Regions from separate parts of the Methylosinus trichosporium OB3b genome, predicted to be linked through region 2. Evidence: predicted binding sites of a transcription regulator. Region 2 holds the regulator's gene; each other region holds the start of a gene.
What was found. Region 2 encodes LexA, which represses DNA repair genes until DNA is damaged. Its sites were predicted from a motif close to TGTTCNNNNTGTGTTCNG; they were not measured.
Positions count from the first base shown of each region.

Region 1: CQW49_RS21180 (helicase-related protein) is a predicted target of LexA. The motif match lies at 7,439-7,456, and genes of this name have one in related genera.
Region 3: CQW49_RS22495 (ATP-dependent helicase) is a predicted target of LexA. The motif match lies at 2,716-2,733, and genes of this name have one in related genera.

Region 1 is NZ_CP023737.1:4,468,435-4,478,435, forward strand. It holds gene CQW49_RS21160 (hypothetical protein) at 1-492, opposite strand, end outside; gene CQW49_RS21165 (phosphatase PAP2 family protein) at 737-1,252, opposite strand; gene CQW49_RS21170 (hypothetical protein) at 1,682-1,882, opposite strand; gene CQW49_RS21175 (mannose-1-phosphate guanylyltransferase/mannose-6-phosphate isomerase) at 2,404-3,810, opposite strand; gene CQW49_RS21180 (helicase-related protein) at 4,099-7,311, opposite strand; gene CQW49_RS21185 (hypothetical protein) at 8,016-10,001, shown strand, end outside.
Region 2 is NZ_CP023737.1:1,856,755-1,866,755, forward strand. It holds gene CQW49_RS09075 (NAD kinase) at 184-972, shown strand; gene CQW49_RS25085 (EF-hand domain-containing protein) at 999-1,625, shown strand; gene CQW49_RS09090 (pepsin/retropepsin-like aspartic protease family protein) at 1,631-2,515, opposite strand; gene CQW49_RS09095 (hypothetical protein) at 2,687-3,010, shown strand; gene lexA (transcriptional repressor LexA) at 3,228-3,935, shown strand; gene CQW49_RS09105 (AsmA family protein) at 4,061-5,965, shown strand; gene CQW49_RS09110 (class II 3-deoxy-7-phosphoheptulonate synthase) at 6,039-7,418, shown strand; gene CQW49_RS09115 (alpha/beta hydrolase fold domain-containing protein) at 7,422-8,294, opposite strand; gene CQW49_RS09120 (tetratricopeptide repeat protein) at 8,297-9,154, opposite strand; gene CQW49_RS09125 (thiamine phosphate synthase) at 9,151-9,753, opposite strand; gene CQW49_RS09130 (glycosyltransferase family 4 protein) at 9,950-10,001, shown strand, end outside.
Region 3 is NZ_CP023739.1:12,663-22,663, reverse strand. It holds gene CQW49_RS22510 (DUF3732 domain-containing protein) at 1-739, opposite strand, end outside; gene CQW49_RS26145 (three component ABC system middle component) at 736-864, opposite strand; gene CQW49_RS22505 (three component ABC system middle component) at 809-1,225, opposite strand; gene CQW49_RS22500 (ABC-three component system protein) at 1,222-2,421, opposite strand; gene CQW49_RS22495 (ATP-dependent helicase) at 2,775-4,838, shown strand; gene CQW49_RS22485 (DUF6678 family protein) at 5,376-5,819, opposite strand; gene CQW49_RS22480 (NUDIX domain-containing protein) at 6,014-6,427, shown strand; gene CQW49_RS22475 (hypothetical protein) at 6,497-6,796, shown strand; gene CQW49_RS22470 (HEAT repeat domain-containing protein) at 6,979-7,857, opposite strand; gene CQW49_RS24845 (hypothetical protein) at 7,904-9,256, opposite strand; gene prfH (peptide chain release factor H) at 9,286-9,906, opposite strand; gene CQW49_RS22450 (RNA ligase RtcB family protein) at 9,903-10,001, opposite strand, start outside.

The sequences.
Region 1 (10,001 bases), 1.9 Mb from region 2:
GAGCTTCTTGGAGGAGAGGTTGAAAATGTTGGTGTAGTAATAGGTGAAGGAGAAGAAGGCGGAGATGCAGAAGACGAACAGGAACACGGCGGCGGTGACCGTGGTCTTGACGACGATGCGCTCGCCGAGAAAGCGGCGATGCGCGATCAGCGCGCCGAGATCGGCGCCGAGCGACCAGGAGGTCGCCGCCAGCATTGTGAGAATGGCCGTCGTGCCGATGATCGCGCCGACAATGCCGACGAGATCGCCGGAGTCGCGCCGCATGATGTCGATCATGCCGCTCGCGGTCGTGTAGAACACCCAGCAGAAGACGGGAACGACGATGACCGCCGCGATGCGGCCGAGGTCGAGCGCCGGCGGCGCTCCTGCGACGCGAAGACGCGCGAGAGCGCGTTGTAAGAGCGTTTGTCGCGGCTCGGCGATCGGCGTGGGCGTCGCCGCGGCAGGCGCGATGTCCTCCGCCTCCGAGAGCGTCTGGTCCACGTCCGCCATGAGTCGGCTCCTTCGCGCAGGAAAGAAGGCGCGACGCTAGCATAGAGCGGCGGGAGCTTGAACTCGCTAGAGCGCTATCCCGATCCGATCGGATCGGAATAGCGCTCTAGCGTTCTTTCGTTTCAGCGAATTCAGATCCGATCGAGTGATGACGATCGAAAAGCGCTCCAGGCGCGAAGCGATACGGCCGCGGTCGCGTTGCGCGAGCCCGCGCGGCCTGTATTCATGGGCGCTTCGGCCGTGTTCACAGAAAGGCGAGCGCGCAAGCCGACAGGGGATAGCCCATGGCGGCGCCGAGAGCGAAGCCGCCGAGCACGTCGCTCGGATAATGGTGAGCGGTGGCGATGCGCGACCAAGCCATCGACAGCACGAGCGCGGCGGCGGAGCTCGCAGCGGAGGGCCAGGCGATGACGATCGGCGCGAGGACGCCGGACAGAGTCATCATGTGGCCGCTCGGGAAGGAATGCTCGTCGAGAATGCGTAGCAGCGAGATGAGGCGCGGATCGACATGGAACGGCCGCGGCCGGCCGATGCGCCGCTTGATGATCGGAAACAGAATATGCAGCACGGCTGCATTGACGCCGGCGAGCGCGACCACGGGAAGCGCGGCGCGTCCGAAGACGTAGAAGATGACGGTGGCGAGGATCGGATAGATCCAGCCATTGCCGAGCTTGCTGATGACGATCGCCAGAAGGCGGCCGAGCGCCGGACGGGCCGAGCGCGAGACGACATGGACGCCGGCGAGATCGGCTTGCTGCAAGCGTTTGCGCAGGCTCGCTCCTGTCTCCCGGAGACCGAAACGCTCTAGCGCAATGTGTCGATAGGAGGCGATCTGCATGAGGCGAATGAATAAGCGCGCGATGCTGCGCTTTCGTGACGTTTCGCCTCGAGTTGCATGACAGTCGCAGCGAATATCGTCACATGATCGTCATGCCGCTCGCCTCCTATTCCTGGAAGATCACAAGAAGTCTGCGCTCTATGCTTGGTGTAGCTCTAGGTCGTAGCGGGAGCGCGACGATTGTCGCTGCGAGACGGGACGCTCGCATGTCGGCCATCGCACGCGACCCGCGTGCGACAGGAAATTATACGATAGCGCCGGATCTGGGATGCGAGCGCCTGTCTCATTTTTGCGCGCAGCCCAGGCCACGGGGCCGTTCTGTCCCATTCCGGGAAAACGGCGCATCGCGACCTATTTGCGCGAGGTCTTGGTCTTCTTCACTTCGTTCGGATCGAACATGAAATAGCGACCGCCCAGCGAGCCTTCGAAGGGGGCGTCCTCGCGCGCGCGGCGCATGTCGAAGCGCACGATGGTGTTCGGCACGAGCACCCGCAAGATCGTCTCCGTGACTCGCTCGATCTCCACTTCCAATGGGTCGTTCGGTCGATCCACGTCGGTCAATTTGATGCGCCTGTCCATAATTGTCCTTCTCGAGCCGCTGTCACGCCGACGACCGCTGCGGACGGCGATTCGTGAACGATCGGCTTCGTCTCGAAATGGAACGAGGGGCCATCGGCTCGACAGTCGGGTTCAAGCCACGTGCCACTTTGACAACATAGCGTCGCGATTCGAAACGCATACGCCGACGCTCGGGCAATAATGAGGACGCCGAAAAGACGCTGCGCGACAGGATGTGTTTACCCGCATGCCGCGGGAGTTTCGCAGGGGCGCCGTCGTCTGGTTGCGTCTGCGCGCGATGCGGCGTCGCTGAAATTTCTCTCTACCGATTTGCTTCATCGAAACTGATGAGACCGCAGAGCGAGACTCGAAGGCTCGCTCTTTCGGCGCCAGCGCGGCTGCGTCACGCCCTGCCGGCGAGAGCGTGTTCGATCACGGGTCGACGCGTGAAGAATCTCGAAACGTCATGGCCGCCACGGTCGCGGAGCGTCGAAGGCGGGCCATGACGCGACTGCTCAACCGCGGTTATATGCATCCTCGAGGCGAACGATATCGTCTTCGCCGAGATAGGAGCCGGTCTGCACCTCGATCAGCTCGAGATCGATCCTGCCGGGATTGCCGAGGCGATGCACGCAGCCGATCGGCAGATAGATCGACTCGTTCTCATGGACGAGATGAGTCTCCTTGTCGCGTCCGACCTCGGCCGTGCCCTTCACGACGATCCAATGCTCGGCGCGATGGAAATGCTTCTGCAGCGACAGGCGCGCGCCGGGCTTCACGACGATGCGCTTGACCTGATAACGCTGGCCCGAATCGACCGATTGATAATAGCCCCAGGGACGGAAGATGCGCTTGTGTTCCCCGGCCTCGCGGCGATTCTCACGCTTCAATTGATCGACGAGCTGCTTGACGTTGTCGCCATGCTCATGGCTGAGCACCAGCACGGCGTCCTGCGTCGTCACAACGATCACATCATCGACGCCGACGACGGTGGTGAGCGTGTCGTCCGAGCGCACATGAACATTGCGGGCTTCGCGGATGAGGCCGTTGCCGCGCACGGAATTGCCTTGGTCGTCGCGCTCCGAGAGCTCCCAGACGGCGCGCCAATTGCCGACGTCGGACCAGCCGATATCGGCGGGAATCACCGCGGCTTTGGTGGTCTTCTCCATCACCGCGTAATCGATCGAGGTCTTCGGCGCGCGCGCGAAGGCTTCGCCGTTCAGCACCAGGAAGTCGAGATCGCGGCGGGCGCCGTCGATGGCGCGCTCGGCGGCTTCGGAAATGGCCGGCTCGAAATGGGCGATCTCGCTCTGCATCACATCGGCGCGGAAGATGAAATTGCCGCTGTTCCAGAGATAGCCGGCTTCGACATAGGCTTCCGCGGTGGGATGGTCGGGCTTTTCGACGAAGGCGTCGAGCTTCATCACCTCGCCGGCGATGCGTTCGCCGGGCCGAATATAGCCATAGCCGGTCGCGGGATTGTCCGGCTTCACGCCGAGCGTCACGATATAGCCGTCCGCCGCGACCGATGCCGCGGTCTTGCACAAGGCGACGAGGCCGGCGCGATCTCGCACGACGTGATCGGCCGCCAGCACCACGACGACCGTCTGCGGATTGCGCCGCGCGGCGAGGCCCGCGGCGACGGCCACCGCCGCGGCGGAATCGCGGCGCATGGGCTCGAGCACGATATCCGCCTCGGCGCCGATCTCGCGCAGCTGATCCGCGAGCAGAAAGCGATAGTCGATGTTGGAGACGACGATCGGCTTCTCGAAGGCGGGATCGGCGAGCGTCGCCATCGTGGTCTGGAAGGTCGAGCGGTCGCCGACCAGAGCAATGAACTGCTTGGGAAGCGTTTCACGGGATTCCGGCCAGACTCTGGTGCCGGCCCCGCCGCACATGATCACGGGAAGTATCTTCGTCATTGCTCGCCTTTCGGTCGAGGGCGGTTCATCGAACGCGCAAGCGCAAAGATCGGACCAGGCCCAAAGCAGATCGGCCGGTCCCGAGGGGCGGCGAAGCCGGCCGCAGGGCGCGCAGCGCGCGCCTCTCTCACATGAGACTGCGCCAGAAATAGGCCGAGTCGGGCGAGCTTGGCAAGCGCGTGCGATTCGCGCCGCCGCGGCGCGCCGAATGACCGGGCGCGCGGCGAATGCGCGGCGCGCCCTCGGAGTCCGACGAGCGGTCGGAATGCCGGGATCAGAGCCGAGAGCTCAGCTCTTGCCCTTCTTCTCCAGCTCGGCCTTCAGCGCAAGCAGCTTGGCGAAGGGCGAATCCGGGTCGGGCTGGCGCTCCTTCTCGCGCCGATCCTGGGTCGAATAGCCGCCGCCGCCATGTCTGCGGCGATCGTCGTCGCGCGGCGGGCGATGATCCGAGCGGGGCTTGCCGCCTCCGCGCAGACCCGCTTCCTTGCGGGCGCCGTCGCTGCGCGGCCTGTGCTCGCCGCCGGTCGCCTCGCGCCGCTCGCCGTCGCGCGCCTCGCCGCTGCGTTCGCCTCCGGGGCCGCGCCGTGGGCCGCCCGAGCGCTCGCGGGCGGGGCGCCCGTCTTTCGCCGCGGCGTCGCTGCGCGGCGCGGCGGGGCCGCCTTGCGGGCGTCGGCGCGGGCCGGCGTGGGTGTGGCGCTGCAGGGTCCACACTTCGATCAGGGCGGGGGCTTCGGGCTCTGCCGGGGCCGCGGTCTCGCCCTCCGCTTCGGCGGTCGGCTCGGCGCTGACGTCGATCGGCTCGTCCACGGCCTCGGCCGCGACCAGCTCGGCTGTGGCCGGCGCTTCCGCGAGTTCGGGCGCCGCGACATCGACCGTGATCGTCTCGGCGGCCGATTCGGGAGCGGCTTCCGCCTCGATCGTTTCGACCTCGGCGGGCGCTTCCCCGCCCTCGGCGAGCGCGGGGGTCGGCTTCAGCGGCTCGGTGGCCGCCGCCGGCAGCAGCGCGACGGTGATGGCCGGGCCGGCGCGCTCCGTCGATTGATAGCCGAGCGAGCGCAGAATGGAGCCGAAGGCCTCGCCTGCGCAGCCGGTGAGCGAGGTCATCGCCACGGTGACGACGAATCCATCGCCATCGGCGGCGCCGGCCGGCGGCTCGCCGGGCGTGACGCCGGGCCGGTAGGAGCTCGCCGGGCGAATGAGATCGGCGAGGCGCTCCAGAATGTCGACGCGCACGACCCGCTCGCCGCACACGCGAAAGCCTGCGGCGCGGTAGAATCCCTTGGAGATTTCGGGGTCGGCGGCGAAGGAGGTGCGGCCCGAGGCGGCGAGATGCGGCACCTCGTCGAGGCCTTTCAAATGCTCCAATCCGCCGTGCTTCAAGCCCCAGAGCAGAGCGGAGAGCGCGCGCGGCGCGGGTTTCAGCAGCGCCGGCAGATAGAGGTGATAGGCGCCGAAGCGCACGCCCTTCTTGCGCAGGGCGGCGCGGTCCTCCTGCGAAAAGCCCTTGATGTCGCGCGCGACGCGGCTGCGCTCCAAAACGCCCAGCTCCTCGGCGAGCTGAAAGGCGACGCCGCGCGTCACCCCCTCGAGCCCCTCGCCGGATTCGAGCTCCTCGAGTGCGCCGAGCAGCTTCTTCACATGGCTCGCGAGCCACAGATCGAGGCGGTGCTGCGCCTTCTCCAGCGCCGCGCCGGTCAATTGCTCGTCGGCGAGCAGGCGCACGGCCGGCTTCAGCACGCTCGCGCCGGGCACGATCTTGCCGACCGGCTCGCCGAGCCAGCGGATCGTCCCGTCGTTGCCGAGCAGGAATGCGTCGTCCACTGCGTCGAAGACGCGCGTCGCGCGCGCCTCGATCTCGCCGGCCAGAGCCTTCTGCGCGGCGGAGTTCAGCGCCTTCGCCGCTTCGCCGGTCGCCTGCGGATCGGCGGTGAAACGAAATCCCTGGAGCTGACCGACATGCTGACCTTCGACCATGACGTCGCCGGCTGTCGTGATTTCCGCTTCGAGCATTGCATTCTCTCTCAGGCGACGCATCAGCACGCTGGTGCGGCGGTCCACGAAACGTTGCGTGAGGCGCTCGTGGAGAGCGTCGGACAGACTGTCCTCTACCTGACGCGCGACGCTCTGCCAATGCTCTGCATTCTCGAGCCAGCCGGAACGATTGGCGATGAAGGTCCAGGTTCGCACCTGGGCGAGCCGCGCGGAGAGCGTGTGAATGTCTCCGTCGACACGGTCGATCCCGGCGATTTGCTTTGCGAACCAATCGCCTGGGATGAGTCCGCGACGCACCACGAAGCCGTAGACGGCGAGGGCGAGCTCGGCATGGGCGGCCGGGGAAGTCTTGCGATAATCGGGAATCTGGCAGACGTCCCAGAGTCTCATAATATCTGCATGCGTTTTCGCATTGCGGCGCACGCCGTCGTCGCGCGCCGCCGCCTCCAGCACCATCTGGTCCTCGCCGGTGCGGGCGCGGGCGAGGCAATCCTCCGGCGGCGCGCGCTCGAGGGAAGAGACGAGCGCCTCGATCGAGTCGAAGTCGAGATCGGCGTTGCGCCATTGCAGCAGCGTGACCGGATCGAAGCGATGGCTCTCGAGATCCTCGATCAAATCCTCGTCGAAGGGCGGACAACGGCCCGTCGTGCCGAAGGCGCCGTCGCTCATATGGCGCCCGGCGCGTCCGGCGATCTGGCCGAATTCGGCGGGCGTCAGCCGGCGATGGCGCAGGCCGTCGAACTTCCGGTCGGCGGCGAAGGCGATGTGGTCGACATCGAGATTGAGGCCCATGCCGATGGCGTCGGTGGCGACGAGGTAATCGACGTCGCCGTTCTGATAGAGATCGACCTGCGCATTGCGCGTGCGCGGCGAGAGCGCGCCGAGCACCACCGCCGCGCCGCCGCGCTGGCGCTTGATCCATTCGGCGATCGCATAGACGTCCTCGACCGAGAAGGCGACGATGGCGCTGCGCGGCGGCAGCCGCGCGAGCTTGCGCTCGCCGGCGAAAGTCAGCCGCGACAGGCGCGGGCGGGTGAAGATCGGCGCGCCGGGCAGCAGCCGCTCGATCAGCGGCCGCATGGTCTCCGCGCCGATCAGCAGCGTCTCCTGGCGGCCGCGCCAATAGGCCAGTCGATCGGTGAACACATGGCCGCGGTCGAGGTCGGCGGCGAGCTGGATTTCATCGACGGCGACGAAATCGACGTCGAGGTCGCGCGGCATCGCCTCGACGGTCGAGATCCAATAGCTCGCGGCGCGCGGCTTGATCTTCTCCTCGCCGGTGACGAGCGCCACATTGGCGGCGCCGACGCGCTCGGCGACGCGCTGATACACTTCGCGCGCGAGCAGCCGCAAAGGCAGGCCGATCATGCCGCTCGGATAGGAGAGCATGCGCTCGATGGCGTGATGCGTCTTGCCGGTGTTGGTCGGGCCCAGCAGGGCCGCGACGCCGGCCGCGCGCGCGCGAAGGCCGGAGGACGCGCTTCGATGGGCGGCGAGCGTTGGGCTCATGGCGGGCAATTTATTTCAGCTCGCGTCGCGATGCGAGCTTTTCCGCAAGGATATGGCGGAAGCGGCGCCATGGCGAAAAATCCCGTTGTGCCGAAATGGCGCGCGGCGGCGGGCCCAGATTCATCTTTCGAACGAGGAGCGAACGAATCGCGGCCGAATCGCTGACCCGGCGCGAATCATCCTTCGTTCTAACAATATATAGCGTTTCTTTCCGCTATTACTGCTGTATCTCGAGATACGACGCGTCGCGCGCGCATTTCTGTAGAGGGGCGAGTGCGGACTCGCCGACGGCCTTTTGTCAATCGCCTGAAACCGTCCTCTCCACGATGGCGCGTTAACAGATCGACGAAAGCGCGAACGCAGCATGGACGAATCACTGTCGACACGATGTTGGCGATCGGTTCGCCACATCATCCGGCGCCCGATGCGCGTCTGATCTCGACATCTTGTGAGAGCCTGTGGCCGGTCGCTGGCGCGGACGGCGACCGGCGGGCCCGGGGCTTAACGAAACCGTCCGATTTCGAGACGGCCGCGACGGCGCATAGCGGCGCGCGCTCGCCGTCTCGGCGCCGCGATGCGCCGCGAACAGGGTTAATGCGCGCCCGCCGCTCGGCGAGGGACGAATTGGATCGAGGTAAGCACGGGCTTAACCCGTCTCAGGCATGATGCGCCAAACACGGGTTTTCGGAGATCGCGGGACACGCATGACCATCGCAGCGACGGAATTTTGCGCGGCGCTCGCGGCTTTCGCCCTTCTGCTCGCGATCGTCGCGTCTGCGGGCGCCGCTGTCGCCGATCGACTGCGCTTTCCCGGCTTCGACGAGGCCGCGCGCCTCGAGCGCGCCGGGCTCGCGCTGATCTGCGGCTTCGGCTGCCTTCCGGTCGCGCTCGATCTCGCCGGCCGCCTCGGCCCGCGCGCGATGGCGCTCGCCGCCCTCTCGCTGGCGGCGCTCGGCGCGCCGGCGCTGCTGCGCGCGAGGCCGTCGTCGCTGCAGGGCGGATGGATCGCGGCGGCGGCGATCTGGATCGTCGCCTCGATCCTCATCGTCATCGACATGCCCGGCGTCGGCAGCCTGCAGCACTCGCTGCTCGCCGTGGATTATGTGAAGCATGCGGCGACCACTTGGTCGCTCGCCGAAGCCGGCTCGCCGCCATGGAACCCGACCTATTACGATCCCGGTCGGGCCATGTCCTATTATTATCTCTTCTACACGCTGCCGGCGGTCGCGGCGATGCTCGGCGCGCCGCTCGGCGTCGCCGCGCGCCATGCGGCCTATGCCTGCGCGCCGTTGATGGGCTTCGCTCTTTTCACGCTCGCGCGCACGGCGCTGCGGCGCAGCGGCGCCGACGCGGCCGCGGGCCGGAATGACGAAGGCGAGGGGGATAAGAAGCCTGCGAATTGGCCGCTGCTGGCGCTGCTGCTCGCCAGCGGGCTCGACATCATTCCGCTGACGATCCTCTATTTCGGCAGTGGTCGCGACGCCGATTTCGTCTTCCTGCATTTCATCGATTGGGACGAGCAGGTCACCTCTTGGTTCAACAGCGTGATGTGGGTGCCGCATCACGTGTCGGCGCTCTGCGCGGCGCTCGTCGGCTTCATCGCGCTGACCGCGCCGGGCGAGACGTCGCGCGATAGCTGGCGCCGTGTTCTGCTCGCGGCGCTCGCCTTCGCCTCGATGGTGGGCCAGTCCGTCTATGTGGCGATGCCGGCGACGCTCGGCGCCGGCTTCTGGCTCGGCGCGCTGCTGTGGCGTCGCCGCTTCGACATTGCCGCGCGTCTCTGCTTCGCCGGGCTCGGCGCGCTGGCGCTCGCGGCGCCCTGGCTCGTGACGCTGCTGCCGCGCTTTAGCGGCGAGGGGAAAAGCGCGCTCGCCTTGCGGGTTCGCGGTCCGGAATGGATCGACATCGTCGCCGGGTCGGCGCAGGCGGGCGCGCTCTATCGCGGACTCGCCCTGCCGATGTTCTATCTCATCGACTTCGGCGTGTTCGCCCTCGGCGCCTATGTGTTCTGGCGCAAGGCGGGGCGGCGCGGCGTCGCGAGTGAATTGGGGAGTGCGCTCGTTTGTCTCACCGCCGCGTCCTTTCTCATCGGCTCGCTGCTCGCATCGCAGATCGTCATGAACGATCTCGGCTGGCGCGTGATGCTGTTCGCGCAATTCTCGACGCTGATCTGGACCGCGGCGGCGCTGCGCCAGGGACTGCTGTCGCGAGGCGGCCTGCGCTACGCCACGCGCCTCGGCCTCGCGCTCGGCTATGCGGCGCTCGTCGTCGCCATGCTGCAATTGCGCCTCTTCTTCCCGCATCGGCATATGCGCGAGACGCTCGCCGATCAAATGACGGCCTGGAACTGGCTCGACGCGCGTCTGCCGAGCGGCTCCGTTGTGCAGCCGACGCCGAGTCCTTCGCGCGAATATGGCTATGGCCTCTATGGGCGCTTTCCGGTCGCGGTCGCGGATCGCCACAATGCGCGTCTCTTCGGCGCGCAGCCGGCGGAGATCGACGCGCGCATGGATTATTTGTCGCCGATCTTCTCGCAGACGACGCTCACTCTCGACGATGTGCGTCGCCGCGCCGCGCGTTTCGACATAGCGGCGCTGATCGTCTCCTCGCGGGACGAGGTGTTCGCGGCGCCCGGCGCCTGGACGAACGCCGCTCGCGCCGACTACGCCAATCCCAATTTCCGCATCTAT
Region 2 (10,001 bases):
CGAGCGCTTCGACGTGAGCATTCGGCCTATATAAGCGCGAAAGCGCCTCCTGTCAGGCGCCGCCGGCGATCGCGAAATCGTGAGAACCATGCGGTGGCAGACGCGCGGCCTTCCCTCGCCGCCCTCCGCAGGTGTATTCAACGGGCGTCCGGCGCCGACAAAGGCGCCAAATCCAGGTGCCCCATGGCGGACGTCGGCGAAACGCCGAGCAGCTTCAAGCGACTCGCCTTCCTCTCCTCGGGCACGCGCGAGGCCGACGAGGCGAGACAGAGGCTCGTCGCCAAATATGGCGACGCGCCGCCCGAGGACGCCGATTGCATCGTCGCGCTCGGCGGCGACGGGCTGATGCTGCGCACGCTGCATCGCTTCATGGGCGCCCGCAAGCCGATCTACGGCATGAACCGCGGCTCGGTCGGCTTTTTGATGAACGAATATCGCGAGGCCAATCTGCGCAAGCGCATCGCCGGCGCCAAGCCCTCGATCATTCATCCCCTGCTGCTGCGCGCCACCAACACTCATGGCGACGAATTCACCGCCCACGCCATCAACGAAGTGTCGCTACTGCGGCAGAGCTCGCAGATCGCCAAGATCCGGATTCTGGTGAACGGGCAGGAGCGCATGCCGGAGCTCGTCACCGACGGCGTGCTGGTGGCGACGCCGGCGGGCTCGACCGCCTATAATCTCTCCGCCAATGGCCCGATCCTGCCGCTCGACGCTCCGCTGATGGCTCTGACCCCGATCTCCGCGTTTCGGCCGCGGCGCTGGCGCGGAGCGCTGCTGCCCGACGTCGCCAAGGTGCGCCTCGAGGTGCAGGAGGCGGAAAAGCGCCCGGTCTCGGTGGTCGCGGACCACGACGAATTCCGCGACGCGCTTCACGTCGATGTCGAGATGGATCACGCGACCGAGCTCGTTCTGCTCCACGATCCCGGCCATTCGCTGGAGGAGCGCATTCTGCGGGAGCAGTTCGGTTGACCCCGGTTCCGAGTGGAGGTGTCGAAATGCAGCATCTGCGTCGCGTCGGTCTCGCATTCGCCTTTGCGGCGCTCGCGTCAGCGACCTCGTTCGCCCAGCAGCGGCCGCCCGGCGGCTTTCCGGGCGGCGCAGGAGGAGGCGGGCCAGGAGGAGGCCGCGGGCCCGGGCCGCAGGGCGAGGACGCCGTTCTCGCCACCGCGAGCGAATGGGGCGGGGCGCAGGGCGTGTACACCTGCGAGCAATGGCGGCAATATCTGCAGCGTATGTATAATGTCGCCGACAAGCGCCGCCGCGGCTATTTCGACGCGCAGGACTTCGAGAGAATGCGGCGCATCAGTCCGGTGTTCCGCAGCGCGACCTTCGATTATTTCGACATGTCCGGCAAAGGCCGCGTGACGAAAGCCGAGTTCCTCGCCTTTCCGAGCCCCTTCTTCCAGCGCTACGATAAGCGAGGAACCTGCCGCGTCCAGCAAGAGGAGCTCGCGCGCGCGAGCTCCGGAGGTTCTGGCGGTCAGCGGCCATCCGATGGCGACGCCGGCTTTCCCGGCCATTCTCGCGGCGGCGGCTATGGCGGTGGTGGTTATGGCGGCGGCGGCGGTGGGTTCGGCGGCGGTTATGGCGGCGGAATGGGCGGCGGCGGTTTCGGCCGCTGACGCGCTCAGCGCCGATCCGCACGCCATTTCGGCGCCTCCGGCGCGGTGAAATCGAACGTCCACAGGAACGGCCGCAGCGCGTTGACGCCGAGAATGAGCGGCGCGTCGCGGCCGAGAACGCCGCGCAGCGAGCCGAAATCATAAGCGATCACATAAAGATCGCGCAGCGTTCGGCCGGCGCCGAAATCGATTTCCGCGACCTTGTAGAGCTTGGCGGAAAGCGCCGCCCCGCCGGCGTCGCGCGCATGGGCTTGCTCATGCACGGGCCTGAACAGCGATCTGTGCCGCTCCACGAAACGGCGGTCGACGGCCGACAGCTCCGCCCCACTGTCGATCAAGCCAGCCAGCTTCGCGCGGCCGAGCCGCGCCTCGACGCCGACGAGCCGCCCGTCCGGCCCGAGCCGGCGCGCCGGCGCGAGCGGGCCCGCAGCGCCTGGAAAGGCCATTCGCCGCCCATCGACATCGAGAGTGAAGCGGGCGTTGTGGAAGAAATCGAGCCCGAGCAGATCGTCGCCGGCCCCGTCCTCGCAGCGCGTCACCACATATTTCGCCCGTCCGATATTGTTCCCCTGCTCGGCTACGAGCTGCACATTCTGCGCCTCGACGTCCGCGCATCGCGTGACCGCGCCCGACGCCGATTCGGACCGGCTCTGGCCGACCAGCGGAAGCTCCGCATTCCAGGGCGCGGCGCGCAGCCGCGTGCTGGAGGCGCCGGTGTCGAGACGCATGGGCCCCTGCACATTGCCGAAACGCGCCGCGACATGGATGCGGCCGCCGCCATGCTCGCCATCGGTCACGTCGAGGGCGACGACGGAGCCTTCGGCGAACGCCGCGCGGCTCGGCGCGAGCAGGCAGGCGAGCGCGGCGATGAGGGAGCGGAAACGAATCATCGAGTATCCTTCGGGCGCTGGACCTCGCCAGTCTCCGCTATTTCGGCGCGTCCGCAAACCGGCGCCGAACCGGCCTTCGGCGTCGCGCGACGGTCACGTTTTCGCCTTGCAATTCAGCTTGAGATGAGCCAAGCGCGCGGCGCGCTCTGAAAGATCACCGGAGACGAATCGATGAGAATGAGACTGGCAGGACCACTCGCGGGCGCTCTCGCGCTCGCCTTCGCGGCCTCTGCGACGACGCCCGCCGCGGCAGGCGATCCGGGCGCGGCGATCGCCGCCGGCATCGGCGGCTTCGCGCTCGGCGCGCTCGCCGGAAGCTCCGCCCGCCCTGCGCCGCCGCCGCCGCCGCCGGCCTATTACGGCGCCCCTGCCTATTATCCCGCCCCCGCTTACGAGGAGGCGCCGCCGCCCTATCGCTGCTGGCGCGAGCGTCGCCCGGTGTATGATGAATATGGCGTCGTCATCGGCTCGCGCCGCGTCCGCGTCTGCGAGTGACGAAAACGCGTCGGCCGACCGCGAGCGATCCGGAGCCGCTCCCGGATCGCCCCTCCTCGCGGAGGCTCGGCTCGAGCCGAGCAGAAAATTCAAGGCGCAATTTCTCGGCTCCCTTGCGGAACGCACCGCGAACGCATAGAGTGACGTTCATGATTTGTTTATGAACGCGCATCACTATGCGCCGCGCCACGGTTCGGCGCCACGGGGGCTCCTCGCAATGCTGACCAAGAAACAAAGCGACCTTCTGCGCTTCATCCACGAGCGTCTGAAGGAGACCGGCGTGCCGCCTTCCTTCGACGAGATGAAGGACGCGCTGGATCTGCGCTCGAAGTCGGGCATTCATCGGCTGATCCTCGCTCTCGAGGAGCGCGGCTTCATCCGCCGCCTGCCCAACCGCGCCCGCGCGCTGGAAGTGCTGCGACTGCCCGAATCGGCGACGCCGCGCGCCGCCGCCCGCGGCGGCAAGTTCTCTCCCTCGGTCATCGAGGGAGCGCTCGGCCGCGTCCGTCCGATGGCCGAGCGCGCCGAGAGCGAGGTCGATCAGCAGGTCGCCGTGCCGGTGATGGGCCGCATCGCCGCCGGCACGCCGATCTCGGCGCTGCAGAACCGCAGCCACACCATCTCCCTGCCGCCCGATCTGCTCGGCGGCGGCGAGCATTTCGCGCTCGAAGTGCGCGGCGATTCGATGATCGACGCCGGCATTCTGGACGGCGACATCGTCGTCGTGAAGAAGCAGGACAGCGCCGACACCGGCGACATCGTCGTCGCCCTCATCGACGACGAGGAGGCGACGCTGAAGCGGCTGCGCAAGCGCGGCGCCTCGATCGCGCTGGAGGCCGCCAATCCTGCTTATGAGACGCGCATCTTCGGACCCGACCGCGTGCGCATCCAGGGCCGCCTGGTCAGCCTGCTGCGCAAATACTGACGCAGCCGCCGCAGCGGCGCCGCCACGATCTCGCCGCCCTTTTTCGCCATCGTCCGAGCTTCGAGAAACGGCGCGCCGTCGCTGTTCGCGCCGCGCGCGGCTCATCACTCGGTCTGGACGGGATCATGTCGCATTCGACCAGCCTTTCGCGCGAGCTCGATCGTCTGAGGACAGGCCTGCACCGCGGACGGCTCGCTCTGCTGGGGCTCTCGCGCGGCTGGATCGCGGCGATGCTCGCCGCCGCCGTCCTCGCGCTCGCCGCGGCGATCGCGCCCTGGACCTTCTCGACCGGCGCCATGCTCGAGGAGATCGCCGGACAGATCGAGGCCTCTTCGGGATTGCGCGCCGCGGCCAAAGGCCGCTCGACCTTCTCGCTGCTGCCCAGGCCGCATATTGCGATAGACGACGTCGCCTTCGCCGATCCGAGCTTCGCTCTCACCATCGAGGCGGAGCGGCTGCGCGGCAATGTCCGTCTGCTGCCGCTGCTGACGGGTCGGCTGGAGCTCGCCAACGCCGAGCTGCTGCGTCCGCGCATCCGCATCGCGCTCGACCGCAAGCCGATGACCGCGAGCGGCGCCGCGGCGCGCGCCGCCGCCGCGCGGCCGTCGACGCCGGAGGCCGAGACGGCCGATCGCGCCCCGCTCGGCTCCGTGGCCATCCTGTCCGGCGCCGTCGCCGTCGTCTTCGAGGACGGGCGCGAGGAACGGATCGATATGATCGACGCCACGCTCGATTGGAGCTCTGTCGGCGCGCCGGCCACGCTCGACGCCGCCTTCTCCTGGCGCGGCGAGCGGCCGCGGGCGATGCTGTGGTTTCAAAAGCCGGGCGCGCTCCTGCGCGGCGAGGCCTCGCCGATGATGATGAGGATCGACTCCGTCAGCCTACGGATGGAGGCGGATGGCGTCGCTCAGAGCGGGCCCAAGCCGCGCTTCACCGGCCGCCTCTCGGCCTCCTCCCCGTCCTTGCGCGATGCGCTGCGGCTCGCCGACGTCTCGGCGCCCCTGCCCGGCCGGTTCGAGAATGTGCAGATCGCCGCCAAGGCGAGCGTCGGGCTGCGCGACTTCCAGCTCTCCGACCTGCATTTTTCCGCCGACGAGAATGATTTCGAGGGTGTCTTCGGACTGCGCCACGACGGCGACCGGCCGATCCTGCACGGCACGCTCGCCAGCAGCTTCGTCTCCCTGAAGCCGATGATCGCCGACGCTCCCGCGCTCATCGGACCGGACGGCCAGTGGAGCCGCGAGCCTTTCGTGCTGCCGGACATCAAAGGCGCCGATGTCGATCTACGGCTTTCGGCGGCGCGGGCCCGTCTGCTGCGGCTCAATATGGAGGATGCAGCGATCTCGCTGATGCTGCGCGCCGGCCGCATCGAGGTCGCGCTCACCGAGGCGCAGGCCTATAAGGGAACGATCAAGGGTCGGGTCACGCTCGCCGCCAATGCGGCCGGGGTGCTGGAGCTGCACGCCAATGCGCAGACGCAGGCGGTCGACGCCGGCGCGCTCGCATGGGATCTCGCCGCGCGGCCCGACCTCGGCGGCAATCTCGACGCCAACATCGTGCTCGACGCCGCCGGCGACAGCCCTGCGGAGATGATGCGCGCGCTCGACGGGCGCGCCAGCCTCGTCTTGAACGAAGGCGAGGTCGGCGGCATCGATCTCGAGCGGGCGCTACGGCGCGCCGACAAGCGCCCACTATCCAGCGCGCTCGACATTCGTTCCGGACATACTCTGGTCGACCGCGCCGGCGCGACGATCAAGATCTCCAAAGGCGCCGCCGCAATCGAGGACGGCGAGGCCCATGGTCCGGGCTTTTCTCTCGCATTCGCAGGCTCGGCCCGCATCCCCGAGCGCGGTCTCGCGATCAAGGCCGAGGCGCGCGAGGCGGACGCCGCCGGCGCGCCACGCGACAATGGCGTGCAGCTCGGCTTCGAGCTCTCAGGCGCCTGGGACGAGCCCTCTTTCGCGCTCGACGCCGCGGCGCTGATCAAGCGCTCCGGCGCCGCCGCGCCGCTGCTGCCGCGGGAACGCTGAGCGCTCGCCTCCGGCGTCCGGCTCCTGTATAGATCGAGGGCGGGCGCTGGGCGCCGCGTGGGAGCAACGAGCCGTGACCAATTGGACGCCGGGAAGTTGGCGGGAAAAGCCGATCGAGCAGACGCCGGTCTATGCGGATCAGGCGGCGCTCGCCGATGTCGAGCGCCAGCTCGCCGGCTTTCCGCCTCTCGTCTTCGCCGGCGAGGCCCGCAGCCTGAAGCGCTCGCTCGCCGAGGTCGCCGCGGGACGCGCCTTCCTGCTGCAGGGCGGCGACTGCGCCGAGAGCTTCAGCGAGCATTCGGCCGACAACATCCGCGATTTCTTCCGCGTCTTCCTGCAAATGGCGGTGGTGCTCACTTACGCCGCGGCGTCGCCCGTGGTGAAAATCGGGCGCATCGCCGGGCAATTCGCCAAGCCGCGCTCGGCGCCGATGGAGAAGCAGGGCGATCTCGAGCTGCCGAGCTATCGCGGCGACATCATCAACGATATCGAGTTCACCGCCGCGGCGCGCCGGCCGGACCCGCAGCGCCAGCTGATGGCCTATCGCCAGTCGGCGGCGACGCTGAACCTCATTCGCGCTTTCGCCACCGGCGGCTACGCCAATCTCGAGAATGCGCATCGCTGGATGCTCGGCTTCGTGCGCAACAGCCCGCTGTCGGAGCGCTATTCGCAGCTCGCCGACCATATCAGCGAGACCTTGGGCTTCATGCGCGCCATCGGGCTCGACCCCGAGCATCATCCGGAGCTGCGGCAGACACAATTCTACACCTCTCATGAAGCGCTGCTGCTCGGCTATGAGCAGGCGCTGACCCGCGTCGACTCGCTCGAGGGCGGCTCCTTCGCGACCTCCGGCCATTTCCTGTGGATCGGCGACCGCACCCGCCAGCCGGACGGCGCCCATATCGAATACATCCGCGGCATTCAAAATCCCGTCGGCCTCAAATGCGGCCCGAGCTTGAAGCCCGACGCGCTGCTGCGCCTCATCGACGCGATCGATCCGCAGAACGAGCCGGGCCGGCTGACCCTGATCTGCCGCTTCGGCGCCGACAAGGCGGCCGAGGCGCTGCCGACGCTGCTGCGCGCCGTCTCGCGCGAGGGGCGCAATGTGGTGTGGTGCTGCGATCCCATGCATGGCAACACGATCAGCGCCGGCGGCCGCAAGACGCGGCCGTTCGACCGCGTGATGTCGGAGATCCGCAGCTTCTTCGAGGCCCATCGCGCCGAGGGGACCTACGCCGGCGGCATTCATCTCGAGATGACCGGCCAAGACGTCACCGAATGCATGGGCGGCGCGCGCGATATTTCCGAAACCGAGCTGCACAGGCGCTATGACACGACCTGCGACCCGCGCCTCAACGCCGAGCAGGCGATCGAGGTCGCTTTCCTCGTGGCCGAGCTGCTGAAGACCGAGCGCCTCGCCCGCGACGCCCGCAATCAGGCGGCGGCGGAGTAAAAGTCAGCGTTCCGAATGTGCGGCGAGAAATCCCGCCGCTGCGGCGAGCGAGCGGCGCGCCTCGGGCATGAAGGCGGCGCCCATCTGCCAGCCATGCGGGACGACCGGCCAGATCGTCAGCCGCGCATCGACGCCCGCCGCTAGGGCGCGCTCGGCGAGCCGACACGAATCGTCGAGCAGCAGCTCGTCGGCGCCCACATGCAGCAGCAGCGGCGGCAATCCCGCGAGCTCCCCATGGAGCGGCGAGGCGAGCGGGTCGCGCATGCTGGCGCGGCCGAGATATTGGCGCGCGGCGAGCTTCAAGGCGCGGCGCGTGAAGATCGGGTCCTTCTCCTCGTTTGCGCGGATCGAGGCGCCAGTCGCGGCAAGATCGGCCCAGGGCGAGAATAGCGCCAGAGCGCGAGGGAGCGGCGCGCCGCTCGCGCGGAGCCGCAGCGCGAGCGCGAGGGCGAGGCCGCCACCAGCCGAATCGCCGGCGAGCAAAATCCGCCCCCGCTCGCGCGCGATCGCCTCATAGGCCGCGGCGACATCGTCGAGGGCGGCCGGAAACACATGCTCCGGCGCCAGCCGATAGGCCGGCGCGAAAACATCGAAGCCCGCGCGCGCGAAAAAGCCGGTGAGCGGCCGGGCCCCGCGCGGCGAGCCGGCGAAAAAGGCGCCGCCATGCAGATAGAGCAGCGTCGCGATCGGCGCGCCGCTGGCGCGCGTCCATTCGCCGGGAAGCCGCGGGTCCGGCTCCCGCCGCGCTTTGTCCGGCCAGGGCCAACGCATGTCGAGCGCCCGCGCCGCGGCGTCGAGACCGAGCTCGCCGGAGAGGCGCGGACGCAGGCGCCGGCGCAGAAAGGCGCGCGCGAGATGCGCCGCGAGGCTGGCCATCGCTATTTCGCCGCGAGCCCCTGCAGCAGCGCGTCGAGCTTGGCGTCGACGAGTCCCGCCGAACGGGCGCGATTGTTCCAGCGCGCCGCCTCGATGAGATCCTTCTCGACGCCTACGCCCTCGGCGAGCAGCCGGGCGAGGCGATTTTGGGCGACGGCGTTACCGGCCTCGGCGGCGCGGCGCAGCAGCTTCACCGCGTCGGCGCGGTCGCGCGCGACGCCGGCGCCATTGAACTCCAGGATCGCGAGCTCGACCATAGCGGCCGAATGGGCGGACGCCACGGCGCGGCGCAGCCATTGCGCCGCCTCCCCCGCATCCTGGCCGACGCCGCGGCCGCTCTTGTAGAGGAGGCCGAGCGCATAGGCGGCGTCGGCGTCGTCGAGCGCGGCGGCGCGGCGGAAAAAGCCGATGGCGCGAGGGAAGTCGGGCGCGCCGCCGTCATTCTCGAGCGCCAGTTCGCCGAGCAGATTGAGCGCCGCCGGATGGTTCTGCGCGGCCGCCTTCTCGAGATAGAAGCGGGCGTTGCCGCGATCCTTGGGCGTGTCGCGCCCGGTCAGCGTCGCCGCGCCGAAGAGATAGGCGGCGTCCTTGCCGCCGGCGTCGGCGGCGCGACGAAACCAGCGCATCGCCTCGGCCGGATCGCGCGCGACGCCGGCGCCGTCGAGATGCAGCCGGCCGATCAGGGTGAGGGCGGCGGCGTCCTTGGGATCGGCGGTAAGGCGCTTTCTCGCCTCGCCCATGGCGGCGACGTAATCGCCGCGCTGAAAGGCGCCGAAGGCGAGATCGGGTCCGGACGGCGCTTGCGCATGAGCGGCGCCGGCCGTCAGCGCGCAGAGCAGAGCGGCGACAACGGCTCTCATCGGGCGACGTCCTCCGCAGCGATGCGCGCGGCGGCCTCGCGCAGCGCTGCGGCCGGGCCGCGCGGATCGCTCCACGCCGCTTCGCCGATCATCACGAATTCGGCGCCGGTGGCGGCCAGCGGCCCGACCTCCTCGAGCCGGCGGGCGAGGGCGACGCAGGGCGTCTCGAAAATCTCCGCCCACCAGGCGGCCCGCTCCAGCGTCTCGTCGAAATCGCCGTCGAACAGCAGATAATCGGCGCCGGCCTCGCCCGCGCGCATGGCGTCGTCGCGCGTCTCGAGGCCGCCGACGCCGACGATGAAATCCGGATGCAGGCGCTTCAGCTCGGCGGCGAGGCGCTTGTCGCCATAGGAAAAGTGCAGGCCATCCGCCCCGCAGCGGGCGACGCGCTCGCTCTCGCCCTCGAGCAGAAGGGCGATGTCACGCGGCTGGGCCAGCGCGGCGACGGCGCGAACGGCCTCGTCCGACGCTCCCTCGCCAAGCCGCAGCAGCAGGCTCGCGACCTCGGCCGCGTCCAGCGCCTCGCGCAGCGCGGGCAGGAAAGGATCGACGGCCGTGAGAAGCGGCGTCGCGAGATAGAGTCGGGCGGGCTCGGACATGGCTCTTCCTTAATCGCGCGCGCGGCGGGATTCAAACCGGGCCGAACGCTTAATTCTCACCTTTCTCGCCGTCGTCACACGCAGTGCGCGAGACGCGAAAGCAAGGGCCGGGACTTGAAAGTGCGAGCGTCGCGCTTACGCCGGCTTAAGCCCTCATCCGCCAAACTCGGCGCGCAACCTCTTTTCGGAGTCCGCCATGGCCGCCCCTCGTCCGACCGTCGTCATCTGCGTCGATCACGCCTTCGTCT
Region 3 (10,001 bases), on a different replicon from region 2:
AAAGAGCAATGCCGACGGCCCTGGCCTCGGACAGAAGGCCGAGCGCCTTCTCATCAGAGGTCGCAATCGCGTTGCGGGCCTGTTCCAGCAGTTTTCCGTTGAGACGAATGTCGCGTTGTACGCCGCGAAGACGCGATTCCAGCTCATACTTGTCGCGGGAGGAGATACCGAGTAAAATTGGCAGCGTATCCTTGATCGCTTGCGGTTGGAACTGCTCGTTCTGTCGATAGAATAGCTGGTCCTTGTTGGCGACGATGCCCTGCTTTTGAAACAGGTAGTAGTGCGTGTGCTTGATGTTGGCTTGGTAGCTTTCTCGGGTGCTACTCAGTGGCACATCCGTGACGTTCTCTGGGATGCCCAGGAGGCGTGACAGCAGCGTCTCCACCCCATCGTCATCGTCGTTGACGGTTAGCTCGGCAAAGACCGGCACGTTCAACTGGGCGCCGCGCCTTAACATGGCGAGGCTGCAACTCGCGCGGCCACTGTCGGGCGTGGGTTTGGCGACCAGGACCTGCTCGCCGTCGAACTGGTAGATCACTGCAAACCACGCCACGCGATCGCGGATCACCCCCTCGGGGATGTTGAATGTGGAGCGGCCCATCAAATATTCGAGGATGTCGGACAGCGCAGACTTACCCGTCGAAGACCGGCCCGTGATGACGTTCAGGCCATTTAGGTGAAACATCACGTCGCGGCGGCGGCCATCGTGGCTGTAGATGTGGATGGATTTGATCTTCATGGCCGAACGCCCATCGTTGCGTAGATCGTCACCCGATCACCGATGCGAGCAAACTCCTTCCCCAGATACTTAGCGACCTTCTGGATCGATTGAGTCTCCTCCGAGCCCGTTATCGACTTGCGCACCCCTTGCGGGTTGCCTTTCAAGCGCCCGTCGGACCGCACTTGGGATCGCTCCAAGGTGGTGCAGCAGTCCCAGCGCCTCGAACGTGAAAGGCAGCATGTCCTGGGCGCGACCGCCGAACCCCACGAGCAATTGCGGATGATTGGCGACGAGCTTGAGGAAATAGCTGCGCGTACTCGGGGCAAGGATTTCTCGTGACTGCTTGTGCAGGCAAATTGGCAAAATGAGCGGCACGAGCGAGAACGGAAGACCGCGCTCGTCCTCTTCCTCGAAGGCCACCATGGCCCTGAATAGCACCAGGCCACAGAAGGCTGGGTTGAAGAGGTTTCGGATTTCGATTGGCCGCCGGTCCCAAACCCTCATGCCGCTTTCCCCAGAATTCGGGCCAGTTCCGCTAGAAAGCGTGGGTGCCAGTGAATGTGCGGCTGGGGTCTCGCATTGGCCAAGATGTGGAAGGCGCCGCGGACGACATAGGGCTCTGTCACGCGCTCGCGAATGCGAAGGGAAGTCGTTTCCAACTCGGCCCAGCGGTAGAGTTCACGTCCCGCGGACAGACACGCGGCATCATCGCTCTTATCGGTGATGGTCTCGAAGATGACTTCCTTGTAGCGGGTCCATTCGTCGATGAGCCGGTCTTCGTATTCTTCGATTTCGTTGGAGACGAGCAGGTTTTCTCGGGCCCAACTGGAACGCTGCTCAAACGCCCGGTAGTAGTCGATGATCGCATTCCGCAAGCGGGTCGTGGACAGGTCCAAAGCGCGAAGCTGTTCGATGAACAGACGCGGATCGTTGGCGATGTCGATCTGGTCGGGCTGCCGTTGCCGGAAAGTGATGGGCAGGTTGTCGTTACGATATTCCTCCGCCATCGAGGAGAGCTTGTCGGACACCTCAATCCCGGTGATCGGTGCTTTGCGCTCGCCGGCCAGAAGCTGGATCGCTTGGTCCATCCACCAACCTTCAAGCCGTTCGAATAGAAGTGGTCGCGACTCCCTGCGGATGGTTCGCAGGTGCTGATTAATGATGACGCCGGGAATTTCGGTAATTCGAAGCTCCGCGTCGGCGATTGTGATCCGAGAGTAAAAGTCGTCCAGCTCGGCCGTCGTCAGCGTCGCCAGTTCGTCGCGTACGGCGGCGATCAATACGCTCTTGGATTTCGCTAGCGGCTTTTGGACAGCCTGGGCCCGTGCTTCGCCATCGGCATCATGGTCTGTGAACTTCGTGAGGACGGACTCCGCGCTGACCGTCGCCGTGGTGAACAGCATGAAGCGCGCATCACAGCCGATCCGGCCATTGGCCTTGTAATGCGTGAGCCAGATGCGCACCGATTTCCAAAAGTCGGTCGCAAGGTCTGTGAGGGTGTCGCCGACGGCCTTGTGCTTAAGGGACATCAGGCTCTTCCGGCCTGAGGTGTCGTCGAAATCGACGTCGTCCTCCTTCTCAAGGAGAAGCGAGCTGTCTTCTGGTAGCTCCAGGATCTTCAAAAGCGCGAACCGGGCTTGGTATGTATAGCCAAGACCTTGCTCCGCGGCTGAATACGGTGAGCGTGCGTTGCCGCTCATGCGGGCGCGCCATCGTCGAGGGTGACTCTCCACCGCATCTGAACCCCCTAGCTTTGCTAGCTATCTCAAGCTTTACTGGAACTCATCCTAGTCGAATCTTGGCAACAGACAACCCAAGGATGGCGGCCCGACTTTCACGTGCATGGCGGATGTACGTAGGGGCGGTCCGGGCGTTCGACCGGTAACCTGAACGTCCGCTATCTGGAGGCGAGTGAAAGGCAGCTATTGGCACCTCACGGAAATTCGAACTGGGCCGCTGGCTTCGCTTTCACCTCTCCCGAAGAAACGGTCATTGCGAACAAAACAAGAATTATGGTTCAGTCTGCGGGCCCACTCACCCTGCCGATTCGCCCATGACCGCCGTCGCCTATCTCGAAAAGCTCAACGCCGAACAACGCCGCGCCGTCGAGCACGGCCTGCATGACTGCTCGTCAGCTCCCGCCGGCGGCCCGCTGCTGATCATCGCGGGCGCCGGCTCGGGAAAGACGAACACGCTCGCCCATCGGGTCGCGCATCTCATCGTCCAGGGCGCCGATCCGCATCGCATGTTGCTGATGACCTTCTCCCGCCGCGCCGCCGCCGAGATGGCGCGGCGGGTCGAGCGCATCTGCGCCGAGGCGCTGGGCGCCACAGGCGGCGGCGATGTCCTCGCCTGGGCCGGCACGTTTCACGCGATCGGCGCCAGGCTGCTGCGCGAATATGCCGGCGCCATCGGGCTCGATCCCACCTTCACCATTCATGATCGCGAAGACTCGGCCGATCTGATGAATCTCATTCGCCACGAGCTCGGCTTCTCCAAGACCGAGAGCCGCTTCCCCACCAAGGGCACATGCCTTGCGATCTACTCCCGCGCCGTGAACGCCGAAATCCCGCTCGAGCAGGCGCTGCTCGGCGCCTTCCCCTGGTGCGCGCGCTGGCATGAGGAGCTGCGACGCTTGTTCGCCGCCTATGTCGAGGCGAAGCAGGCGCAGAACGTGCTCGATTACGATGATCTCCTGCTCTACTGGGCGCAGATGGTGCAGGAGGAAGCGCTCGCCGAGGAAATCGGCGGCCGCTTCGATCACATTCTCGTCGACGAATATCAGGACACCAATCGCCTCCAGGCCTCCATCCTTCTCGCCTTGAAGCCAAAGGGCCAGGGGCTCACCGTCGTCGGCGATGACGCCCAATCCATCTATTCCTTCCGCGCCGCCACTGTGCGCAACATTCTCGAGTTTCCGAAGAGCTTCACGCCGCCGGCGGAGGTCATTACGCTCGACCGCAATTATCGCTCGACCGAGCCGATCCTCGCCGCGGCCAACGCCGTCATCTCGCTCGCCGACGAGCGTTACGCCAAGAACCTCTGGACCGAGCGTCGCTCATCAGAGCGGCCGCAGCTCGTCACCGTGCGCGACGAGAGCGATCAGGCGCGTTTCATCGCCGAGCGCGTGCTGGAGGCACGCGAGTCCGGCATGACGTTGAAGCAACAGGCGGCGCTGTTCCGCGCCTCGCATCACAGCGCCATGTTGGAGCTGGAACTCGCGCGCCGCAACATTCCCTTCGTGAAATTCGGCGGGCTGAAGTTCCTCGACAGCGCGCACGTGAAGGATGTTCTCGCCCTGCTACGCTTCGCGCAGAACCCGCGCGATCGCGTCGCCGGCTTTCGCATTCTGCAAATCCTGCCCGGCGTCGGCCCCTCATCCGCACAGAAGATTCTCGACTTCCTCATCGAGCGCCCGGACCCGCTCACCTGCCTCGCCGAGGCGCCGACGCCTCCGCGCGCCGGGGAGGAATGGCGCGGACTCATCGCGACGCTGCAAATGCTGCATGCGCGAGAGGGTTGGCCGGCGGAGATGGAAGCGGCGCGCCGCTGGTATGAGCCGCATCTCGAGCGCCTGCACGAGGACGCGCCGAGCCGCCTCGCCGATCTCGTCCAGCTCGAGCAGATCGCCGCCTGCTATCCCTCGCGCGAGCGCTTCCTCACCGAGCTGACGCTCGACCCTCCGGACGCGACCAGCGACGAGGCCGGCCCGCCTCTGCGCGACGAGGATTATCTGATCCTCTCGACGATCCATTCGGCCAAGGGGCAGGAGTGGCGCTCCGTTTTCGTGCTGAACGCCGTCGACGGCTGCATCCCCTCCGATCTCGCGACGGGCACGGCGGCGGAAATCGAGGAGGAGCGCCGGCTGCTCTATGTCGCGATGACGCGCGCGAAGGACAGCCTGCGCCTTGTGACGCCGCAGCGCTTTTTCACCCATGGCCAGCCGGCGCAGGGTGACCGGCACATCTATGCGGCGCGCACGCGTTTCATTCCGGCGGATATGCTGCGGTTTTTCGAATGCGTCAGTTGGCCAGCCGCCGGGGCCGTGGGCGAGCGTCTCGCAGGGGGTGGGCTGCGGGTCGATGTGCGGGGAAAGATGCGGGGGATGTGGGGATGAACGATGAACCAACGAAGCCGAAGGTGAAACGCGTGGTCTATGCCGCGCGCCATCCACTCCTGAATGAAGCTCGGTTCGGGGAATGACAAGCCCGAAGGGAGTCAGAATATGTCTGTCTTTGATCCAAAGCGGTCACGTACCTTCGCTGACCTGTAAAGTCTCAGATGGGGATGAGAAGCGGAGGCCTATGCTCGGCTACCCTGGAACCAGGGCGTAGACACTATGAATTTTTCCGCATCTGCTGGCGAGGCGAACGGACCAACCAACCTACCGAAATGCCTGTTCTTGAATGTGGTCCCTTCGACCCATTCCTGCTCGTCGAGATATGTTTCGCCGTTGCGGAACTCCAGCACGTCGGCAGCTCTTTTCCCGTCCTCGCTGTAGAGCTTGAACGCGCTTCGGCATTCCTGCGCGTGTATCGGGGACTCACTCATTCGCCGCCTCTCTGCGTCGGGTCGATCCGAGTCGTTCGACGGTTTGCCTCGGAATGCGCGCTCCTGGCGAGACGTCCCCGTTCGTCAGCGCGTAACTCTAAATTTAACAAGAATGTGTCTCTGTCACGTGTCCCATGATCAATAAGCCTCGATCTGTGAGCTGGACCGGATATTTTCCAAGCTTATCGATCACACTCATAATTGCCTCGACGTCTTGCTCGATTTCTCCATCTGGAACGCCGGGATTGCCCCGCTTATATTTCGCTATACGAGGAATAAGCATCCATTCGATGGACCGCAAAGTTATCGGGCCGAAGCCAAAGGTGTCGACCCAAGGACGCGGGGGAGATAAGCCTATCGGGAAATAGACCAGTTTTTCTTCGGTAACGTCGATAAATTTCACGATGCAATATTCCAATTGCCACTCGGGCTTGTTGAGTTCCGAAAGCACTTTCCGCCATTTCGTATCCGACATGAGCGAGGCGTGCGCGCGCGCCTGGACCCTGCGGCCAACGCGCTGAAGTTCCTCACGCCCATGTATCACCATACCAGCACTCCTCCGCTCTGAAAAATGCCTGCATAAAATTGCCTCGGCACGGCGCGAATTTGTTCGGCGGCACCTTTAAGAATAGCGATTATGACGGTAGGATGCCGGTAATCAATAGGGCTCCGAAAACTCGGACCGCACCGCCTGACACTACTTACGCCCCATTTGCTGGATTGGGAAGGCATTGTTGCTCGATGTACAAATCGGAAAAAGTGTGCCTCGTCGTGATCCGAACGTTTGAGTGCAGACTGGAAGTCCTTGCTTTTGTGCATCCTTCCGCTGGAAAGCAGTTCGTGAAGGGAACGATCGAAACGGGAGAGACGCCGGACGAAGCTGCCGAGCGCGAGTTACGAGAAGAAAGCGGGCTGACCATTCAGTCACCATTGGTGTACCTCGGACAACACCAGATCGGAGCTGAGCGTCAGCTATGGCATTTCTTCCATTTTTGCTCTTCTGGCCTACCCGACACTTGGCAACATCAGGCTGAGGACGACCACGGTCATACTTTCTCATTCTTCTGGCATCCGATCGATTTGCCGCTTGATCGAAACTGGCATCCACTCTTTCACGAGGCCTTCGAGTTCTTTGCGCCTCTCGTACCTCACTAATGTCCACACATGGCGCGACGCGGGAACCGCCAAGCGCAACCCAATGCCGAACACTATGGATGAAACGTGATGGAAATTACAGTGATACAGACGATCGATAGGATGCGCGCGGCGAACCGCCAGGAGCTGTTGACGCTCCTTGCGACGGCGATCACGGAAATGACCATTTTTGCTCGCGCCCACTATGATGGTGACGATTCTGTCAGCCATCTACGTCAAACGAATGAAGCGATTCACCGCCTAGCCGGCCATCTACGCGATCTCTGCGACCCAGACGAAACATTCAGTGAAAGCCGTGAGGCGGGGATCGGCGGACAATTCGCTCTCCTTCCTCCCTCCGCCATTATTCGAATTTTAAATTCGGCTTAGCTATGAAGGCGATCTGGCTCGGGCTCCATGTCGATCGAGGACAGAGCGGGAGAGACACGAGAAGTGTCCTGTCTGCCCGTCTGGAATGTCCGATTCTGGCGCATCCTCCTCGCTCGGCGGTGAACGCGGAATTATGACGGAAAGCGAACGCCGCAGACACAGCCACGTTCAGCGTCTAGTAATCAGGTAGCGTCGCACCCGCAAGCCAAGACCGCCGCCTGCCACGCTGATCGAAGGTAGCGGGACTCCGCAACGACTTTCGGAAGTTCCCGGCCAGACTGTTTCGTGCCCATCAGGTGCATGCAGAAAATTGGATCCGCAATGTCAGTCACGGCTCCATAAATCACGGCTCCAACTTCACCCGCTTCGAGAGCCGCGAGAATGTGATCGATCACGTTCTTATCATTGCGGCGTGCAAGCCCCGATATCGCTTCCAACCGTGTGTCGACGTCGACGTCCGTCAACCTGGCACTCAGCGCCTCTCTTATTTCCGAATTGTCCGCCTCGATTTGTTGGCCGAGGGCAAAGGTAGCCCAGTCGCGCACGTGCGGTTCCTCGTCATTCGACAGTTCGATCAGCCATGTGATCGCAACAGGGTCGTCTTGCGCCGAAAAAGCATAGGCGACAGCAAAGCGCACGGACGAGAAAGGATGGCGGGCAAGAGGAACGACCGCGGAAACGCCGCGCGGATCCTTCAGATGACCGAACGCGAAGCAGATCGCCACGAGCATTTCTGGATCGGCGCCTCCCGACATTTCCCGTTCGAGCATTTCCTTCAGGAGGCCGAAACGCTGGTCGCGCAGGAGCTCCAGGGAATATCCCAATTGGCCGAGGATCGCGGCTCCCACAGATCGCTCCCTCGGATCGGCGCTTCTACAAAGAACGCTGCAGACCTCGAAGACCGACTGGTCCCCATTGCGCTGCAACGTCGCTATCGCATCGCAAGCCGGCGACAGGGCAAAGGCATCTCCTCGATCTGGATCATCGATATGCGCGACTGCGGTCTCGACAAGGTCGCGGATTTCGCGTTCCATCAGCGATCTTTTGATCTCAACAGCCATCGACTACTGCCTTGCAAACGTGGCGCCGGCATAGGGAAACTCGACGCTAGCGGCTGCTTCGTTTAGAAATTTCCGCAGTCCTCGGCTCCGCGTCAAACGCGCATTCCTTCAACATCCACCTCGGGACGCGATCGTACTCAAGCAGTTTCCTCACGACTTCCTCGCGACATAGCGAACAGGGGATGTTTTCGTAAAGACTGAGCAACATGTCACGGCTCTCGATCGGGGGAATGGTGGCGGCGTCGATAAGGGCAAGAACCGCCAACCCGACGCTATGCCATCCGTTGTCGTCGAGCGGATCAGCCTCGTGTATCGCACGCTCGATAATCATCAAATCCCCAGGCTGATAGTTGCTGCAGAGCAGTCGAATGGCGCTGGGGATATCCAGACCATCGAGGAGTTCGAATGCAAGGCCCCTGATCCGGTGGCGGTGGAGCCTCCCCAGGGCCCTGGTCGCTTGCCATGCGTTTCGTGAATTCGCGCCCTTGACGATGGCGAATAGTGGCTCGGGGTTCAAAGGGAAATCGCGCGCGGTGAAAATCCGTAGATATGCCCGGATTTTCATTGCATCGGTCTCGAGAACGAGATCAGAAGCCGCCGCGAACAGGTCATCGGCAGAAGCGGACTTGATCCAAAATAGGGAAAAGCCCTTCTTCGGATCGAGTCCAACTTTGGCCGCGGCATAGTCGATCGCATCGTTGGGCTGCTCGACGAAGGTGCGAGCGACCGATGCGGTATCGACATCGAGCGATATCAACAAGTCCAATTCGGGGGAGCTCGATCTCGCCCTCTCCAACGCGGCGGCGGTGCTCTGGACTCCATCTCTCACGCTCAACGCTTCGCCCCATGAGCGGTAGGCCCAGCCGCTTTGCGCCTCGAAGTTATCCAGCAGCTCAGCGTGATAGAGATGGATCAGCTCGAGAAAGGCGGCCAATCCGTCGAGCCGAATGAGGTGTTCGCCGCACGGATGTCCGACATGTTCGAATTCCGCCTTTCGAATGGCTTCGCTCGCGAGAAATTCTCGCAAGGAACGATGGTCGTGGTCGATCCGACCGCTCGCAAGGAGGCAAAGGATGCCGAATATTTGAGCTATGTTCCCCTTACTCGATGGGTCGACGTTGTCCAAACAGCGCAATAGCTCTGTCCAGAAAAAATCGCTCCGCCCGGTCAGAGTGATGAGGCGGTACAGAAACGGCGCGCGTTCTGCCTCGCACTGAGGATCGTAAGTCAGGTTCGTCTTGCATGCCGATAGGAGCACAGACTGCAACTCTTCGTTCGTCGGGTCGGCTTCGAGCAGGAGCGCAGCACGTCCCGATCCTCTTCGCAAAGAGGACTTGAACCCCGCCGCCTTCTCGGAAGCGGTAACTCCGGACTGGGCCGGTCTCTCTTGAAATATCATGAGATCAATATCCCAAAGTCGTAGACGGACTATACCGGTTTGAATTCAACTCCCTCGAATCGCAGCGCGGCGGCGCCTCGTCGCACATCGCGATGCAATCCGTGGATCAGCCGTTCTTCCCCCGCCTCCCGCAGGCGAGCGCGCAAGTCGAGCAACGCTTCGAGCCGCCCCAATGCCAGCGCCCTATTGCGATGCTGAGAGCGCTCCTCCCGGGCAGTCGCGCTGACGCCGGTCGGAACGTGTATCGCGCGCACTGCGCTCTCAGTCTTGTTCTGATGTTGGCCGCCCGGTCCGCCAGCGCGGAACGACTCGAACCGTACGTCCGCGAGCGAGACGGCGGGAGGCGGTGGCTGCGGCGGGAGCTCGAAGGCATCGACGAACCAATTCTTTCGTGGGTGGCGCGGGCGCAACGGGCTTTTGCATACCCACACTATTCCCCCTGTCCAACGCCGAGCGAGTTGTTCCGCACCGTCGCCCGACAGAACCACGACCGCGGAGCCTGGGCCAGCGCCGTCGGGGTGCTCGACCGCGGCTATGTCGCATTCACAGCCCGTTGCTCCGGACTCGGCGTGGAGGCGACGCAACACCTGAGCTAGCGCCATGCGGCATTCCGCTGGCCCATGACCAGACGTGAAGAGCAGTCGGATCATCGGCGGCCCTCCTTGCGCGACTCCGGTTCGACGACTTTCTTCAACGTCACCAGCGGTCGGAAGCTGGCGACGATCCGCACCAAGCCGAACGTTTC